2 regions of the Pseudoalteromonas sp. R86517 genome follow, and region 2 is predicted to be linked to the other one. Evidence: predicted binding sites of a transcription regulator. Region 2 holds the regulator's gene; the other holds the start of a gene.
What was found. Region 2 encodes ArgR, which controls arginine synthesis, uptake and breakdown. Its sites were predicted from a motif close to ANTGAATANNTATTCANT; they were not measured.
Positions count from the first base shown of each region.

Region 1: the regulator ArgR is predicted to act here: its motif matches at 3,046-3,063, upstream of SJY38_RS11530 (OadG family protein).

Region 1 is NZ_JAXHCB010000001.1:2,548,593-2,556,621, reverse strand. It holds gene SJY38_RS11555 (aspartate kinase) at 1-1,205, shown strand, start outside; gene csrA (carbon storage regulator CsrA) at 1,295-1,486, shown strand; gene SJY38_RS11545 (YcxB family protein) at 1,537-2,004, opposite strand; gene SJY38_RS11540 (hypothetical protein) at 2,161-2,352, opposite strand; gene SJY38_RS11535 (DUF1328 domain-containing protein) at 2,405-2,578, opposite strand; gene SJY38_RS11530 (OadG family protein) at 3,107-3,352, shown strand; gene oadA (sodium-extruding oxaloacetate decarboxylase subunit alpha) at 3,362-5,140, shown strand; gene SJY38_RS11520 (sodium ion-translocating decarboxylase subunit beta) at 5,152-6,282, shown strand; gene SJY38_RS11515 (aldo/keto reductase family oxidoreductase) at 6,421-7,392, shown strand; gene SJY38_RS11510 (hypothetical protein) at 7,406-7,582, shown strand; gene SJY38_RS11505 (peptidoglycan DD-metalloendopeptidase family protein) at 7,683-8,029, opposite strand, start outside.
Region 2 is NZ_JAXHCB010000001.1:221,400-229,428, reverse strand. It holds gene SJY38_RS01040 (methyl-accepting chemotaxis protein) at 1-249, opposite strand, end outside; gene SJY38_RS01035 (DUF3718 domain-containing protein) at 574-951, opposite strand; gene folA (type 3 dihydrofolate reductase) at 1,030-1,521, opposite strand; gene cgtA (Obg family GTPase CgtA) at 1,594-2,745, opposite strand; gene rpmA (50S ribosomal protein L27) at 2,882-3,139, opposite strand; gene rplU (50S ribosomal protein L21) at 3,156-3,467, opposite strand; gene ispB (octaprenyl diphosphate synthase) at 3,889-4,860, shown strand; gene mdh (malate dehydrogenase) at 4,955-5,887, opposite strand; gene argR (transcriptional regulator ArgR) at 6,113-6,580, shown strand; gene SJY38_RS00995 (Dyp-type peroxidase) at 6,577-7,476, opposite strand; gene SJY38_RS00990 (ABC transporter ATP-binding protein) at 7,520-8,029, opposite strand, start outside.

The sequences.
Region 1 (8,029 bases), 2.3 Mb from region 2:
TCCAAAAGTTTGGCGGCACTTCGGTTGGCTCTATTGAGCGAATAGAAGCGGTCGCCGACCTTGTTGTTAAAACTAAGCAGCAAGGTCATCAAGTGGTTGTGGTTCTTTCGGCCATGTCGGGAGAAACCAACCGCTTAATTAACCTCGCCAAGCAAATAGATACTCGCCCGAGTAGCCGAGAATTAGACGTACTTATTAGCACTGGAGAACAGGTTTCTGTTTCGCTCCTTGCTATGGCTATTATAAAACGTGGCCATTCGGCTGTAAGCCTACTAGCCGATCAGGTTAATATTCAAACCGATAACATGTTTGGTAAAGCCCGTATTGAAGAGGTTGCTGCAACGCGTTTAAAGCATGAGCTTGAGCATAATCGGGTTGCGATTATTGCCGGTTTTCAGGGGCGCGATGTAGAGGGCAATATTACAACCCTTGGACGCGGCGGCACCGATACCTCTGCGGTGGAAATAGCCGCGGCAATAAAAGCCGATGAATGTCAGATCTATACCGACGTTGATGGCGTATACACTACTGATCCTCGTGTAGAACCAAATGCACAGCGAATGCGTCATGTAACGTTTGCCGAAATGCTAGAGCTGGCAAGCTTAGGCGCAAAAGTATTGCATATTCGTGCTGTTGAGTCGGCTGGTAATCATAAAATGCCGCTAAGGGTGCTTTCGAGTTTTGAGCCCGATGAAGGAACGCTAATAAGTTTTGAGGAGAGCGATATGCCAACTAAGGTTGTGTCGGGGATTGCGTTTAATCGTGACGAATGCTTGATAAAGGTACATGGCGTACCATACTGTGTTCATTCTCTTACAAAAATTTTGAAACTTTTTGCAGAAAATGGCATCGAAATAGATATGATTAGTCAAGTTAATCATAACTTTGAAAAAATAGACTATGCTTTTACTGTGCATTCAAATGACTATTTGCAAGCACACGATTTACTAACTCAACAACAGGTAAATCTGCAGGCTGATAGCATTTCTAGTGATACAACAGTTGCAAAAGTGTCGGCTGTTGGCATAGGAATGAAGTCTCACAGTGGTGTAGCGCATCAATTTTTTGATGCATTGGCGCAAGAAGGCATACACATAGTTTTAGTATCGACGTCTGAAATCAAGGTATCGGTTTTAATTGACGAGAAGTATTTAGAACTAGCAGCAAGAGCGTTACACTCAGAATTTTTAACAGAAAATGGATAGTTTGGGAGTTTTTACTTACTTTTCAATCAATTTTTCATTAAAATGGTCAAGCGGAATCTTATAATTTATTGGAACATGGGAGCAAGAGAATGCTAATACTAACTCGTAGAGTAGGTGAAACCCTAATGATTGGTGACGAAGTAACTGTTACTGTATTAGGTGTTAAAGGAAATCAAGTTCGAATTGGTGTTAACGCACCTAAAGACGTTTCAGTGCATCGTGAAGAGATTTACATGCGTATACAAGCTGAAAAGTCTAACCCTAATCCGGGCAATGCTTAATCAACACGTATACTTAGCTGAGTAATGCACTTAGCTATACCAAAAGCCACTCACTGAGTGGCTTTTTTGTTTATAAAATCGCGCATTTCATCGGTTAATACACTGCTAGAAATATATTGCATACCTTTATTATGGTGCACTAAGTAGCCGTGGTTGGTTTTAATAATATGGGTTATTTCTGCCCACTTAAATGTATGGCTTTTATAGTGGTTTTCGGTGCTAATAGCGTCATCGGTAAACGAAAGAGTAACCTCTGAGCCCGAAGCACGACTAAACATTTGGCGCGTAACCCACCAAGGCCTACGGTAATAAAAGGCAACGCATTCTAATACACCTAGCATTATTAAAAATGTACCTAGGTAATGATCGTCCATAGCGTAAATACTAATTAAACCTAAGCACACCAGTAATGCCAGCAAAAAATACTTTGGCTTAGCTGCTTTACTATAAGAGTGGGACTCGTCAAAGCATTCGTAGTAGTAGGGTTTATCGAGTGTGTAAGTGGTGGTCAGTGCCATAATTGCTAATAAGTAATAGTTTTCGCTATTTTAACAAGCTAGCGTAAAAATCACACCCGTTAATGTAGGCTATGCATTATAAGAGTTAGAAGCCGCTTTTTATTAGCGCACAAAAAAACGGCTTATTAAAAGCCGTTTTTTACGTTACCAAACAGATTAACAGTTAGTTTCTTCTGCGTTAACGCCTTCTTTTACATTTTCACATGCATCTTCAACAGAGTTTTGCACGTCAGTTACTGCTTCATCAATACGCTCACCTGCTTCTTCTGCGTGGTTGTCTTCACAACCCATCATAAAGAAACCTGCAAATACGGCGATTAGTGCTGCTTTTAAAGTTGTTGAGTTCATAATGTAATTCCTTGTATATGTTGATTGTTTAGTGTTTTAAGTATGTTAGTAGCTACCTGGGCGATTTACCGCGCAGCGCACCTGAAACTAAAGAAATCACTAAAAGTACTAAAAAGATAAAGAATATAATTTTTGCTATACCAGCTGCGGCACCTGCGATACCACCAAAACCTAACACTGCAGCGATTAAAGCAATAACTAAAAATGTAATTGTCCAGCGTAACATTGTTTTCTCCTTGGTTATCAAATTCGTTCGAAAGTAATAATGCCAGTTGCGTGCCAGAGTTTAATTTTATTAATTTTCAATATGTTATGGTTTTTTGAACGAAGGTTGTAAATTTAGGATTGGTAAGTTTTACGTTTAACGATGTAACTTATTCACACTATTGTAAAGAGAGTGAAAAAATAAATATTTTTTGTGCGCTGCTTTACTAGTCTTGGTAAGACCAATTTACATTTTAGCCCAAGCTGATTTTTTACCTGCCGTTTAACTTACTATTTTTTATGATTTTTAAGTTGTTTTGGGTTTAACCATATAACCTTTGCCTATAACGGTTATTTTTATCATCTATATCTAAGCTAATTTAACCCTGTATTAGCTATGTTAACTATTGTGGCTGTATGTTAGTTTAATTTTAATTGGTTTTACCAATTGACAGGTGGTGGACAAAGTTAAAAGTTTTGTTATCATTCGGTGAATAATTATTTAAATAAAGCGGTTTTTTATATCGCTATATAGTGCAGGGGGAGAAAAATGGATATAGGAGCTGTACTCACAACCGCAGGTAGCTTGATGCTTACGGGCATGGTGGGCGTGTTTGTATTTCTTTCAATATTGATTGGTGCTGTGTCACTCATGTCTAACTTGGTTGCTCGTTTTGACGAGGCTGAAGTTGCAATACCGGTTAAATCACCATCTTTAAAATCTCAAGGTGTGCCAAACGAGCACATCGCTGCTATTAGTGCTGCCATTGCTCAGTACAAATCAAATAATAAATAAGAGGCACACATGGCTAAATTAAAATTAACAGAACTTGTTTTACGCGATGCTCATCAGTCTTTACTTGCAACCCGTATGCGCTTAGATGACATGCTACCTATTGCTAGCAAACTTGATGATGCCGGTTATTGGTCTATTGAGTCGTGGGGCGGCGCTACGTTTGACTCGTGTATTCGTTATTTAGGTGAAGATCCGTGGGAGCGTATTCGTGCCCTTAAAAAAGCAATGCCCAATACTAAACAGCAAATGCTATTACGTGGGCAAAATTTATTGGGTTACCGCCACTATGCCGATGACGTGGTAGAAAAGTTTGTAGAGCGTGCCCACAAAAATGGTGTAGATGTATTTCGTATTTTTGACGCCATGAACGATGTGCGTAACTTAGAAACGGCAATTAAAGCGGCTGTAAAAGTAGGAGCACACGCACAAGGCACTATTTCTTATACTGTAAGCCCTGTGCATACCCTTGATATGTGGTTAACCCTTGCAAAACAGCTAGAGGATTTAGGTTGTCACTCTATTTGTATTAAAGATATGGCAGGCTTATTAAAACCATACGATGCAGAGCAACTTATTAAAGGGCTAAAAGAAACCGTTTCTATCCCTATTGCTATGCAGTGCCATGCAACCACAGGTTTAAGTACCGCTACGTATCAAAAAGCCATTGATGCAGGTATTGATATGCTTGATACCGCAATTTCTTCAATGAGTATGACTTACGGTCATTCAGCTACAGAAACCATTGTAGCGATTGTTGAAGGAACGCCCCGCGATACCGAATTAGATTTAAACCAGCTAGAAGAAATAGCGGCTTACTTTAGAGATGTACGTAAAAAGTACGCTGCCTTTGAGGGGAGCCTTAAAGGTGTTGATGGCCGTATTTTACTCGCGCAAGTACCTGGTGGCATGTTAACCAACATGGAAAACCAACTTAAAGAGCAAGGCGCAGCAGATAAGCTAAATGAAGTATTACTTGAGATCCCACGCGTGCGTGAGGATTTAGGTTTTATTCCGCTAGTTACTCCAACATCGCAAATTGTAGGCACACAAGCAGTACTAAATGTGCTTACGGGTGAGCGTTATAAAACAATTACCAAAGAAACCGCCGGTGTTTTAAAAGGCGAGTATGGTTTAACACCTGCGCCTATGAACAAAGAGCTGCAAGAGCGAGTGCTTGATGGCTGTGAGGTTATTACGTGTCGCCCTGCAGATAATATAGCCCCAGAGCTTGCATCGCTTGAAGCAGAGCTGCAAAAAGAAGCGCAAGAACAAGGTTTAACACTTGCTGATGAGCAAATAGATGATGTGCTTACCTATGCATTATTCCCACAGGTTGGCCTTAAATTTATTAAAAACCGTAACAACCCAGATGCCTTTGAAGCAGTGCCAAGTGCTGATGATGCAAACACTAAGCCTGCAGCAAAACCTGCAAGTAACAAAGGTGTTAGCGCTGAGCAATACAGCGTTAAAGTTGACGGTAAAGTTTACGATGTAGTGGTTGCGCAAGGTGGCGAGCTTAAAGAGGTAACGCTAAAAGATTCAGAGCACTTACCACAATCAGCATCGGTTGCATCAGGTGAAACACTGAATGCGCCACTGGCAGGTAATATTTTTAAAGTAAAAGTAAAAGCAGGCCAAGCCGTAAACGAAGGCGATGTGGTTGTTATTATGGAAGCGATGAAAATGGAAACCGAGGTTCGTGCAATGCACTCAGGTACTGTGGCTGAGGTCTTAGTGTCTGAAGGTGATGCTGTGACAACGGGCGATGCAATTATAGCGATGGCGTAGGAGTAGCTTTAATGGAAGGTCTTTTAAACCTTTGGCATGCTACCGGCATTGCTAACTTTACGTTTCCTGGCTTAATAATGATTGCGGTAGGGTGTTTGTTGTTGTTTTTAGCCATTGCTAAAAACTTTGAGCCCCTATTACTGCTGCCGATTGGCTTTGGCGCAATACTGACTAATATTCCGGTTGCTGGGCTTTCTGACCCAGGTGGTTTGCTTTATTACGTGTACTACGTTGGTATTGATACGGGGATCTTCCCTTTATTAATTTTTATGGGAGTAGGGGCGCTGACTGATTTTAGTGCGCTTATTGCCAACCCGCGTATGTTATTACTGGGTGCAGCCGCGCAGTTTGGTATTTTTGCCACCTTGTTTGGGGCAATTTTATTAAACTATGTACCTGGCTTTGAATTTAGCTTACAAGATGCCTCAGCCATTGCCATTATTGGTGGTGCCGATGGCCCTACAGCCATATTTTTAGCATCTAAGCTTGCCCCTGATTTACTAGGTGCCATTGCGGTTGCTGCTTATTCTTATATGGCGTTAGTGCCAATTATTCAGCCGCCAATTATGCGCGCATTAACTACACCTGATGAGCGTGCTATTAAAATGCCAGAGCTGCGCAAAGTATCTAAAAAAGAGAAAATAGTATTTCCTTTAATGGTACTGAGCTTAACCGCTATGTTTTTACCAGCGGCTATTCCACTGGTAGGCATGTTCTGTTTAGGTAATTTAATGCGTGAGTCTGGTGTTGTAGATAGGCTTAGTAACAGTGCCCAAAACGAAATTATTAATATAACCACGATATTTTTAGGTTTGGCAGTAGGCTCTAAACTAGCGGCTGATCAGTTTTTAACTGTAGAAACCATTGGTATTTTGGTGCTCGGTGCGCTGGCATTTGCTATTGGTACAGCATCGGGTGTGTTTATGGCAAAAGGCCTTAACAAGCTTTCTAAAACACCTATTAACCCTTTAATTGGTGCTGCGGGTGTATCGGCAGTACCGATGGCGGCGCGTGTAGTTAATAAAGTTGGGCTTGAGAATAACCCACATAACTTTTTACTTATGCATGCTATGGGGCCAAACGTAGCTGGGGTGCTAGGAAGTGCCGTAGCCGCAGGTATATTACTGGCGCTTGTTGGCTAGTATTTAGGATTTAATCCAACCGATTAGCGCAGTTTACTGCGCTTTTTTTATGCCTATAAAACTGCACGTATTAAAGTTTGTTTGCAGACGTGTTTTTGTTTACAGTGAGGGCTATGCACACTAATAAGGATAGTCATCATGCTTCACACCCCTTTGGCAAAATATTTACCTCATGTTAGTAGACTCGTTTTTGGCTGTATGGGCCTAGGCGGCGGTTGGAATAAAGACGCCATTACTAAGGCTCACTTAAAGCAAACTCACGAGTGTATTGATGCAGCCATAGCTGGCGGCATTAACTTTTTTGATCACGCCGATATTTATACCTTTGGCAAAGCCGAGCAGGTATTTGGCCAAGCACTAGCTGAGCGACCAGAGCTGCGCGAGCACATGTATATTCAATCTAAATGCGGTATACGCTTTGAAGATGATAAAGGCCCTAAGCGTTACGATTTTTCGGCCAAGTGGATTGAAGAGTCAGTTGAAGGTTCACTTAAACGTTTAAACACAGATTATCTTGATGTGCTTATGCTTCATCGCCCTGATCCGCTAATGGAAGTAGAAGAAATTGCACAAGTATTTAGCTGCCTTCAAGAAAGTGGCAAAGTACGTAATTTTGCCGTATCGAACATGCAGCAGCACCAAATGAACTTTTTACAACATGCCCTAGATATGCCAATTGTTGCTAACCAAATTGAAGCAAGTTTACAAAAACACCAATTTGTTGATGAAGGTGTTTATGCAGGTAATGCAGATGGAAAAGATCTTAACTTTACACCGGGCAGTGTAGAGTATTGCCGCCACTTTGATATTCAAATACAAAGCTGGGGGAGTTTATGCCAAGGGCTATACACAGGGGGCGATTTAATAAATGCATCGCAAGCCGATATAAATACCAGCATACTCGTAAATAAGCTTGCTGCACTTTACGATACAACGCCTGAGGCAATTGTTTTAGCTTGGTTATTACGCCACCCTGCATTAATACAGCCAATTATTGGCACAACGAACGTTGAGCGTATTGCAGCGTCATGCGGTGCGCTAAATGTTACGTTAAGTCGCGAACATTGGTATGCATTGTATGTAAGCGCCAAAGGCCATGAATTACCATAATTAAGGTTTAGGAATGAATATATTTGTTATTTTAATTTGCTTGTTTGTCGCTCTAGCGGTGCTGATACCTTTGCTTGAAAAGTACCAAGGTAAAATGGGGTTGGATGGCGCAACCAAATACAGCAAATATATTTGGCCGCTGGTTATGGTTTCTTTAGTCGTACAGCTAATTTATGTATTAATGAACTAATAAACTAATAAACTAATAAACTAATAAACTAATAAAAAACACAAAAAAGCCTTTGCAGGTTAACCCTGCAAAGGCTTTTTTAGTATCTATAACTTATACGTTACTTAAGTGCTAGCTGTAGTTCGCGATTGCGTTCAAGCTGTGCAATAAAGTTTTCGGCAATAGGTTTAAACTTAGCAAGTTCAGAGCGTGGTAATGGCTCAGACTTAGGTAACTTAACGGTTTTAGGGTTACGGTGTACACCATTTACTAAAAATTCGTAGTGTAGGTGCGCGCCTGTTACACGGCCGGTAGAACCCACGGTACCAATTTTGTCACCTTGTTTAACCTTTTGGCCTGTTTTAACAAGTTTTTTGTTAAGGTGTAAGTACTTAGTTACGTACTGTGTGCCATGGCTTATAAATACATAGTTACCATTGTACTTACTATAACCTGCTTTAATTACTT
Region 2 (8,029 bases):
TTGCTGTGTTTTTACTTGTTCAATTAGGGCTGATGATTGATTTAAGTATTGGCTATCACCTTGTTCTAGATAACTGCCTAAGTCACCGGCTAAATCCACTAAAATCGTGTTTTTTAATTTACTGTATGCGCTGTCTTGTTGCTCAAGCTTAAGTAAAGTTTGGCTTGCCCAAAATAGTGTGATGGCTAATAAAATACTTGCCAATGTTAACAGTATGGCTAACAGCCGAGTAAAAGATGATACGCGCATAAATAACAACCCCTATTGTTTAAGCGCGTAGACTATTAACTATTTATGACAATTTTATGTAACTCAGGGAAAACACGTATATTTGCCCCAAATATACGAGTAAAGGCTTAGCGAATACAGCGCCTTTATTAAACCAAGCAACTTAATTTATATGCTATTAAAGATAAGAAACGCGGGTTAATTACAAAGTGAGAGTTTCATCACTTGGGTGTGCAAATTAAAATAGGCTTAATACAGCTATCACCATTACTAAAGCGCTGCGTATTAGCTAACGCCAGGCACAAAAAAACCGCGACCAGCGCGGTTTTTATTTTATTGTGTTAATTAAAGGCCTGCACGGTCTTTAATTACAGCAATTAACGGTGAGCCACCGTGGCCATTGCCTTCAGCCCATGCTATATCAGCGCCATCAGACAGTGCGCTTTTTGATAAGTTTTTAACTATGTACTCGCCCGAGTCAACAGCGTTACTAACTACAGCATGGCGAAGTAAATTATTACCATTACATTGAATAGCATCGTAAATATTGCGAATTTTTACGCGTGAGCTTTTTAGTTTACTACGTAAACGGTTTTTATCATCAGCTGCGATATATTCACAAATAGATACTGCTAATTGATCATTGGCTTTAGCAGGCACGGTATACATTAACGAACCAGCAGCAACGGCTGTAATAACAATTAGCTTTGACAATTTAAACATGAAACACCCTTTATGGTACTTTTTACCTATGTTGATTGTCTAATATTGTACCAACCTGCTGTAAGTTTCGCAATAATGTTAATCTTTTTTATATAAAGTTACGAATTTATAACTATATTGATTCTTTTCGTCGGGTTTATTTGCCTGTTCGTCGACGTTTTCCCACGTTGCTACCGCTTGGTAATCTGGGAACTGCGTATCCCCTTCAACCTCTAAATCTATAAAGGTTAAATATAAACGATCGGCACTTGGTAAAAACTGCTGATAAATATTACCACCGCCAATTATCATCACCTCTTCTTCGGCTTTAACCAGCTCTAGCGCAGCCTCTGGGGTGGTGACCGTCTCAATACCTTGAGCGCTATACTGGCTATTACGGGTAATAATTATGTTGCGACGTTCAGGTAAAGGACGACCTATCGATTCAAATGTTTTACGCCCCATAACGACAGGTTTGCCTGTTGTTACCTTTTTGAAATGCTGTAGATCGGCGGGTAAATGCCACGGCATTTTATTATCAAGACCAATTACACGGTTATTTGCCATTGCGGCGATCATTGAAATTATCACATCAAATACCTAGTACTTTATTCTTAAAAAATAAAAAAGGAGCTTATGCTCCTTTTTAAAATATGTTTTTTATTAACGCTCGTAGACCACTTCTACATCGTAGTCGTCTTCATCCCAGTCGTCCCAATCATCATCATCGCCTTTGGTTGCTTTTTGATGGTAGGTATCCCACTTGAACTCAACTTCTTCGTCTTCAATCTCAACGAACTTCTCTTTAGGCATGCTATCAAGTAATGCCATAATATCGTGAATTAATGGCTGAGTATTAAGCTTATTGACTGCTGAAATACGGTAAACGTTTTCTTCTTCACCTAGCTCTTGCGCAATTTGCTCACACAAAGCTTGCGCTTCATCTTCTGGTAATAAGTCTATTTTATTAAACACTAACCAGCGTGGCTTTTCAGCAAGCTTAGGGCTGTATTGGTGTAACTCGTTAATAATGGCAAATGCATTATCAACAGGGTTTGAACCATCAACAGGCATAACGTCAATCACGTGTAACAATACACGACAACGCTCTAAATGCTTCAAAAAGCGAATACCTAGGCCTGCGCCGTCTGAGGCACCTTCAATTAAGCCCGGAATATCGGCTATTACAAACGATTTGTTAGCCTCTGGGCGCACAACCCCTAAATTAGGAATTAGCGTGGTAAACGGGTAATCAGCTACTTTTGGCTTTGCTGCCGATACACTGCGAATAAACGTTGATTTACCTGCATTTGGCAACCCTAACAGGCCTACATCGGCAAGTAGCATAAGCTCTAATTTAAGGTTACGAACTTCACCTGGAGTACCTAACGTTTTTTGACGTGGAGCACGGTTAGTACTTGATTTAAAACGTGCATTCCCCAAGCCATGGAAACCACCTTTTGCAACCACAATTTTTTGACCATGCTGCGTTAAATCGCCTAACGCCTCTTGAGTGTCAACGTCGGTAATACGTGTACCAACAGGTACTTTTACTACCAAGTCTTCGCCCTTTTTACCTGTACAGTTACGGCTTTGACCATTAGTACCACGCTCTGCACGGTGAAAACGCTCAAACTGGTAATCAATTAGGGTATTTAAGTTTTCATCAGCTTGTAGATAAACACTACCACCGTCTCCACCGTCACCGCCGTCCGGGCCACCGTCTGGTACATATTTTTCTCGACGGAAAGACACGACACCGCTGCCGCCGTCACCAGCTTCTGCGCGAATTTCTACTTCATCTACAAACTTCATGATTACTCACTTTAGGGATTGGCTTTAATTTAACTATTATATACCCAAGCCAACGTAAATGCAGGCTTGGGTATATATTTGACGTTTCTGAAAACAAAAAACCCCGCAAAGGCGGGGTTTTTTACTACCTTACTGATTACTCAGCTACGATAGTTACGTATTTACGGTTTAAAGGACCTTTTTGTTCAAATTGAACTTTACCATCTGCTTTTGCGAAGATAGTGTGGTCTTTACCGATACCTACGTTTGCGCCAGCGTGGAAACGAGTACCACGTTGACGAACAATGATGCTACCCGCTAGAACTGATTCGCCACCAAAACGCTTAACACCTAGGCGTTTGCTTTCTGAATCGCGACCGTTACGAGTACTACCAGCTGCTTTTTTATGTGCCATTTCTAAGTACCTCTAATTAAGCGCTAATGCCAGTGATTTTAACTTCAGTGAACCATTGACGATGGCCCATTTGCTTACGAGAATGCTTACGGCGTCTAAATTTAACAACCTTAATCTTCTCACCGCGACCATGTGAAACAACCTCAGCTGTTACTTTACCACCGTTTACGAACGGTACACCGATCTCGATTTTCTCACCATCAGCAACTAAAAGTACTGAATCAAATTCAACTGCTGCACCAGTTTCAACGTCTAATTTTTCAAGACGAATCGTTTGACCTTCAGTCACACGATGCTGTTTACCACCACTTTGGAAAACCGCGTACATAATTAACTCCGTCTGTGCGCCCTCAAATCGACGCAACTAAAATATTCTTCGATAGGGCGCGAAGTTTACGCTAATGCATAAAAACTAGCAAGCCTATTTTGTAATTAAAATGAATAAAAAGTAGCTGCATTGAGAGCAATTCAATATTTCCCCCATTTTATATTAAATTGCCCTGTTGCCAAGCGCTTTTTAGTGCAAAGACAAAATAAATTTGCGTGTCGCTATGCCTACTCCAGAACCCATTAACTGCGCAATAAATAGCCGCCCTTTGAGTGTGAAATATACAATTAAATACCCTAATTAAGCGCTAATTAAGGTTTTTAACTCGGTTTTTTTAATGAATCGTCACAAAATATCGAGCTAGTGCTTTTTTTGTTGTACAATCGGCGCCGTTCACACATAAAAATTGGCTCGGAGATCAATGGATATAAAAGCTATCCAGGCGTTAATCGAAAGCGATATGAATGACGTCAATCAACTTATACACGCGCAAATGCGCTCAGATGTGGCGTTAGTCAATCAACTTGGTTTGTACATCGTTAACAGCGGCGGCAAACGCGTACGCCCGATGCTGGCAATATTGGCAGCAAGAGCTTTGGGTTACCAAGGTAAAGATCACATTACTTTGGCAACGATTGTTGAATTTATTCATACTGCAACACTATTACATGATGATGTTGTTGATGAATCTAACCTGCGCCGTGGTACACCGACTGCAAATGCCGAATTTGGTAATGCTGCCAGCGTGCTGGTTGGGGATTTTATTTACACCCGCTCGTTTCAACTTATGGTGGGGCTTGGCAAAATGCAAATTATGCAAGTGCTTGCTGATGCCACCAACGTGATTGCTGAGGGTGAAGTATTGCAACTTATGAATTGCAACGACCCTAATACCACCGAAGCAAGTTACATGCAGGTTATTTACTCTAAAACGGCTAAATTATTTGAAGCCGCTACAGGGCTTGCAGCTATTATTACCGAGCAAGATAACAGTGTGTTAGATGCGCTTAATTTATATGGTATGCACTTAGGTACTGCTTTTCAGTTAGTTGATGACGTGCTTGATTACAACGCAGACGCTGACCAATTAGGTAAAAATATTGGTGATGATTTAGCAGAAGGTAAGCCAACCTTACCGCTAATATATGCAATGAAGCACGGCAGTGATCAGCAAAGAGCCCTTATTCGTGATGCCATTGAGCATTGCAATGGTATGGATAACCTTGAGGCTATTTTAACGGCACTTAAACAAACCAACGCACTTGAATTTACAATGCAAAAGGCGCAGCAAGAAGCAGACAAGGCCATTGCCTGTTTAGACTTTTTAGCAGAGTCGCAGTACAAGCAAGCGTTAATCAGCTTAGCGCGTATAGCTGTAGAGCGAGATCACTAACTTTGCAGCCTCCCTTAATTAGTATTTAAGGGCCATAATTTTCGAGCAATAAAAAAGCCTGCATAAGCAGGCTTTTTTGTGCATAACTTGGCTATTACGCCATGAAATCAACACCTTCTTTGATGTCTTTTTTCAGAGTTTCAAGCATGTCGTTTTTAGCTTTTTCTTCAAATGCGCTTAGCTCGCCGTAAGAAAGAATTTCTTCTACGCCGTTTGTGCCTAAACGTACTGGGTGAGCAAAGTACTCTGCATCGCCATTTTCAACAGCAACGTATGCGTAATCTACTACGTCTTCACCTTGTAGGCCTTTAACTAAAGACATACAAAAACGTGCTGCAGCAGCACCCATAGATAATGTAGCTGAACCACCGCCCGCTTTAGCATTTACTACTTCAGTACCTGCATTTTGGATGCGTGGAGTAAGTGTAGCTACTTCTTCTTCAGTGAAGCTTACGCCTTCAACTTGAGAAAGTAGAGGAAGAATAGTTGTGCCAGAGTGGCCACCAATTACTGGTACTTTAACAGTTGCTACGTCTACGCCTTTAAGCTCAGCAACAAATGCTTCTGAACGAATTACGTCAAGCGTAGTGATACCGAATACGCGCTTAGCGTCGTAAGTACCTGCTTTTTTGAATACTTCAGCAACAATTGGCACAGTGCCGTTTACTGGGTTAGTGATAACACCCACTAACGCTTTAGGACAGCTAGCAACAATGCCTTCTGCTAATGTTTTGATGATACCTGCGTTTACGTTAAATAAATCCGCACGATCCATACCTGGTTTACGTGGCATACCCGCTGGGATAAGTACGATATCACACCCTTCAAGCGCTTTATTTAAATCGTCTGCGCCAAAACCTGCTACTTTAACATCTGTAGGGATGTGAGATAGGTCAACCGCAACACCTGGTACAACTGGTGCAACATCGTAAAGTGATAATTCAGAACCAGCTGGTAAGCCTGTTTTTAATAATAAAGACAACGCTTGACCGATACCGCCTGCAGCACCTAATACAGCAACTTTCATTGGAATTCTCCGTAATTTGAGGTAGGAAATATTTGTGGCTCTTAAGATAATGAAATTAGCGACTAAAAACAAATTTATCCTGCTTATTTCAGGTATATTTTCGACCATAGTTGTAAACTTTGTTGGTTTATCGCAGCAAACTGGCAAGTTAACTAAACAACTGCTGCATAATTATTCATTTTTGTGTAGAATTTGCATTATAAATAACAAAAATGAATAAAGACTATGCAACCACAAGACAAACAAGAAGCGCTGGTAAAAGCGTTTAAAGCACTTTTAAAAGAAGAGAACTTTGGCTCGCAAGGCGAAATAGTCGAAGCATTAAAAGAGCAAGGCTTTGACAATATAAGCCAAAGTAAGGTGTCGCGCATGCTTAGCAAGTTTGGCGCTGTGCGTACCCGTAATGCTAAACAAGAAATGGTTTATTGCCTACCCGCAGAAATGGGCGTACCGACTGCTAAAAGCCCACTACGTCAGCTTGTTATTGATATTATGCATAACGAAATGATGATTATTATAACCACCAGCCCAGGCGCTGCGCAGTTAATTGCCCGCTTATTAGACTCACTAGGCAAAGCTGATGGTGTATTGGGCACAATTGCCGGAGATGACACTATTTTTATTGCGCCAGCAAAAATATCTGAAATAGACATTACACTAGAGCGCGTACGTATTTTATTTGATACGGTTTAAAGCTGTTTTAAAAAACTAACTGACGGCGCAAAAAACGCTGAGCCCATATCGGCTTGAGTAAAATCAAGCCAGTGGTCGTAACACTCCCCTTTTCCTATGCGGCTGTTAAGTACCTTTTCAAACGCACTTCCCGATGCTGAGCATGTAATACCTAGCATGCCTTGCTCGTAAACATCGCCATACGGCATGCTTTGGTTAAGCAGTATAGCTTGGCCGCTCTCATCTTTTAGCTCACTTCTAGTCGCGTGGCTAGTATCTACCTTAGGCTCAATTAAAGTGTTATCTAAACGCGTGCGCCCCATAATATGCTCTTGCTCGCTTAGTGATAAATGCTGCCATACGCTCAGGTCATGCTTATAACGCTGTACATGAATATAGCTGCCTTGGTGTTCAAAGCTGTCGGGGTTATTAACCAGTGCCGTGATTCGTTTTTGGCGTCCATGCGGGGTGTCGCCTGCATAAATAAAGCCGTTAAAGTCTCGCCCATCTAAAAACCTAAAATTGCGAATTTGTTCAACCAGCTCTACATCGGGCGAAAACAACTTTAATATTTGCAATGCAAAAAGGTGATTAACATCTTCTCGGTCTGAGCGAATTTGTATGAATAAATCACATGGCTGTACGCGCATAACAAAATCACTGTGATTTATATTAGGAAAGCTTTGCAGCTCGCTTGGGATATATTCAGGTAGTATATGCGGCCAATATTGCGCGCCTATAGCCACCATGCAAGAGAGCATGGCTTCGGAAAACTGATCACTGAACTCTTCTTCAATTGCGCTTACGCGCTTAAGCTTTGCGCGCAATGACTCGTCTTGACCATCAAATACATTAAAAAATAAATGCAAACCGTGTAAGTTTGCTTCAGCACAAATCCCAGATTGCGCTTGCGCCATTGTTATTCCTTAGCTTTATAAAACACAGCGAATAACACATTTGTTATGATTCGAAAAAATTCACCGTGTGAGGTTTTATTTTTATTATAACCTGCTCATTTATTTCAAATGACTGGCCATATTGTGCGGCAACTTCAATCTCTTGCTCTGCAATTACAACAGTGTAAACATAAGCCGAGCCTATAAACCGACGGCTTAAAATGCTCACACCTTGAGGGTTATCGGCCTGCGTATTTTGCGCAAGCTCAATATGGTGTGGACGAATATACACCTGCCCTTTCATTGCACTGTGCGTATGCTCATGCTGCGATTGCACGACACCAAAAGGCGTTGTGTATTCAGTTGCCGTTAACACTTCTGCGCCTAAGTATATGCCCTGACCCAGAAACTCTGCAACCTCCTTTGTCTTTGGCACGGCAAAAAGCTGCTCTGGTGTACCTTGTTGGGCTATTTTTCCTTGGTGCATAATGGCTAGCGTGTCTGAAAACGCAAAGGCTTCTTCTTTTGAGTGGCTAACAAATACCGCAGAAACCTGCTGCGCTTTAATAATGCG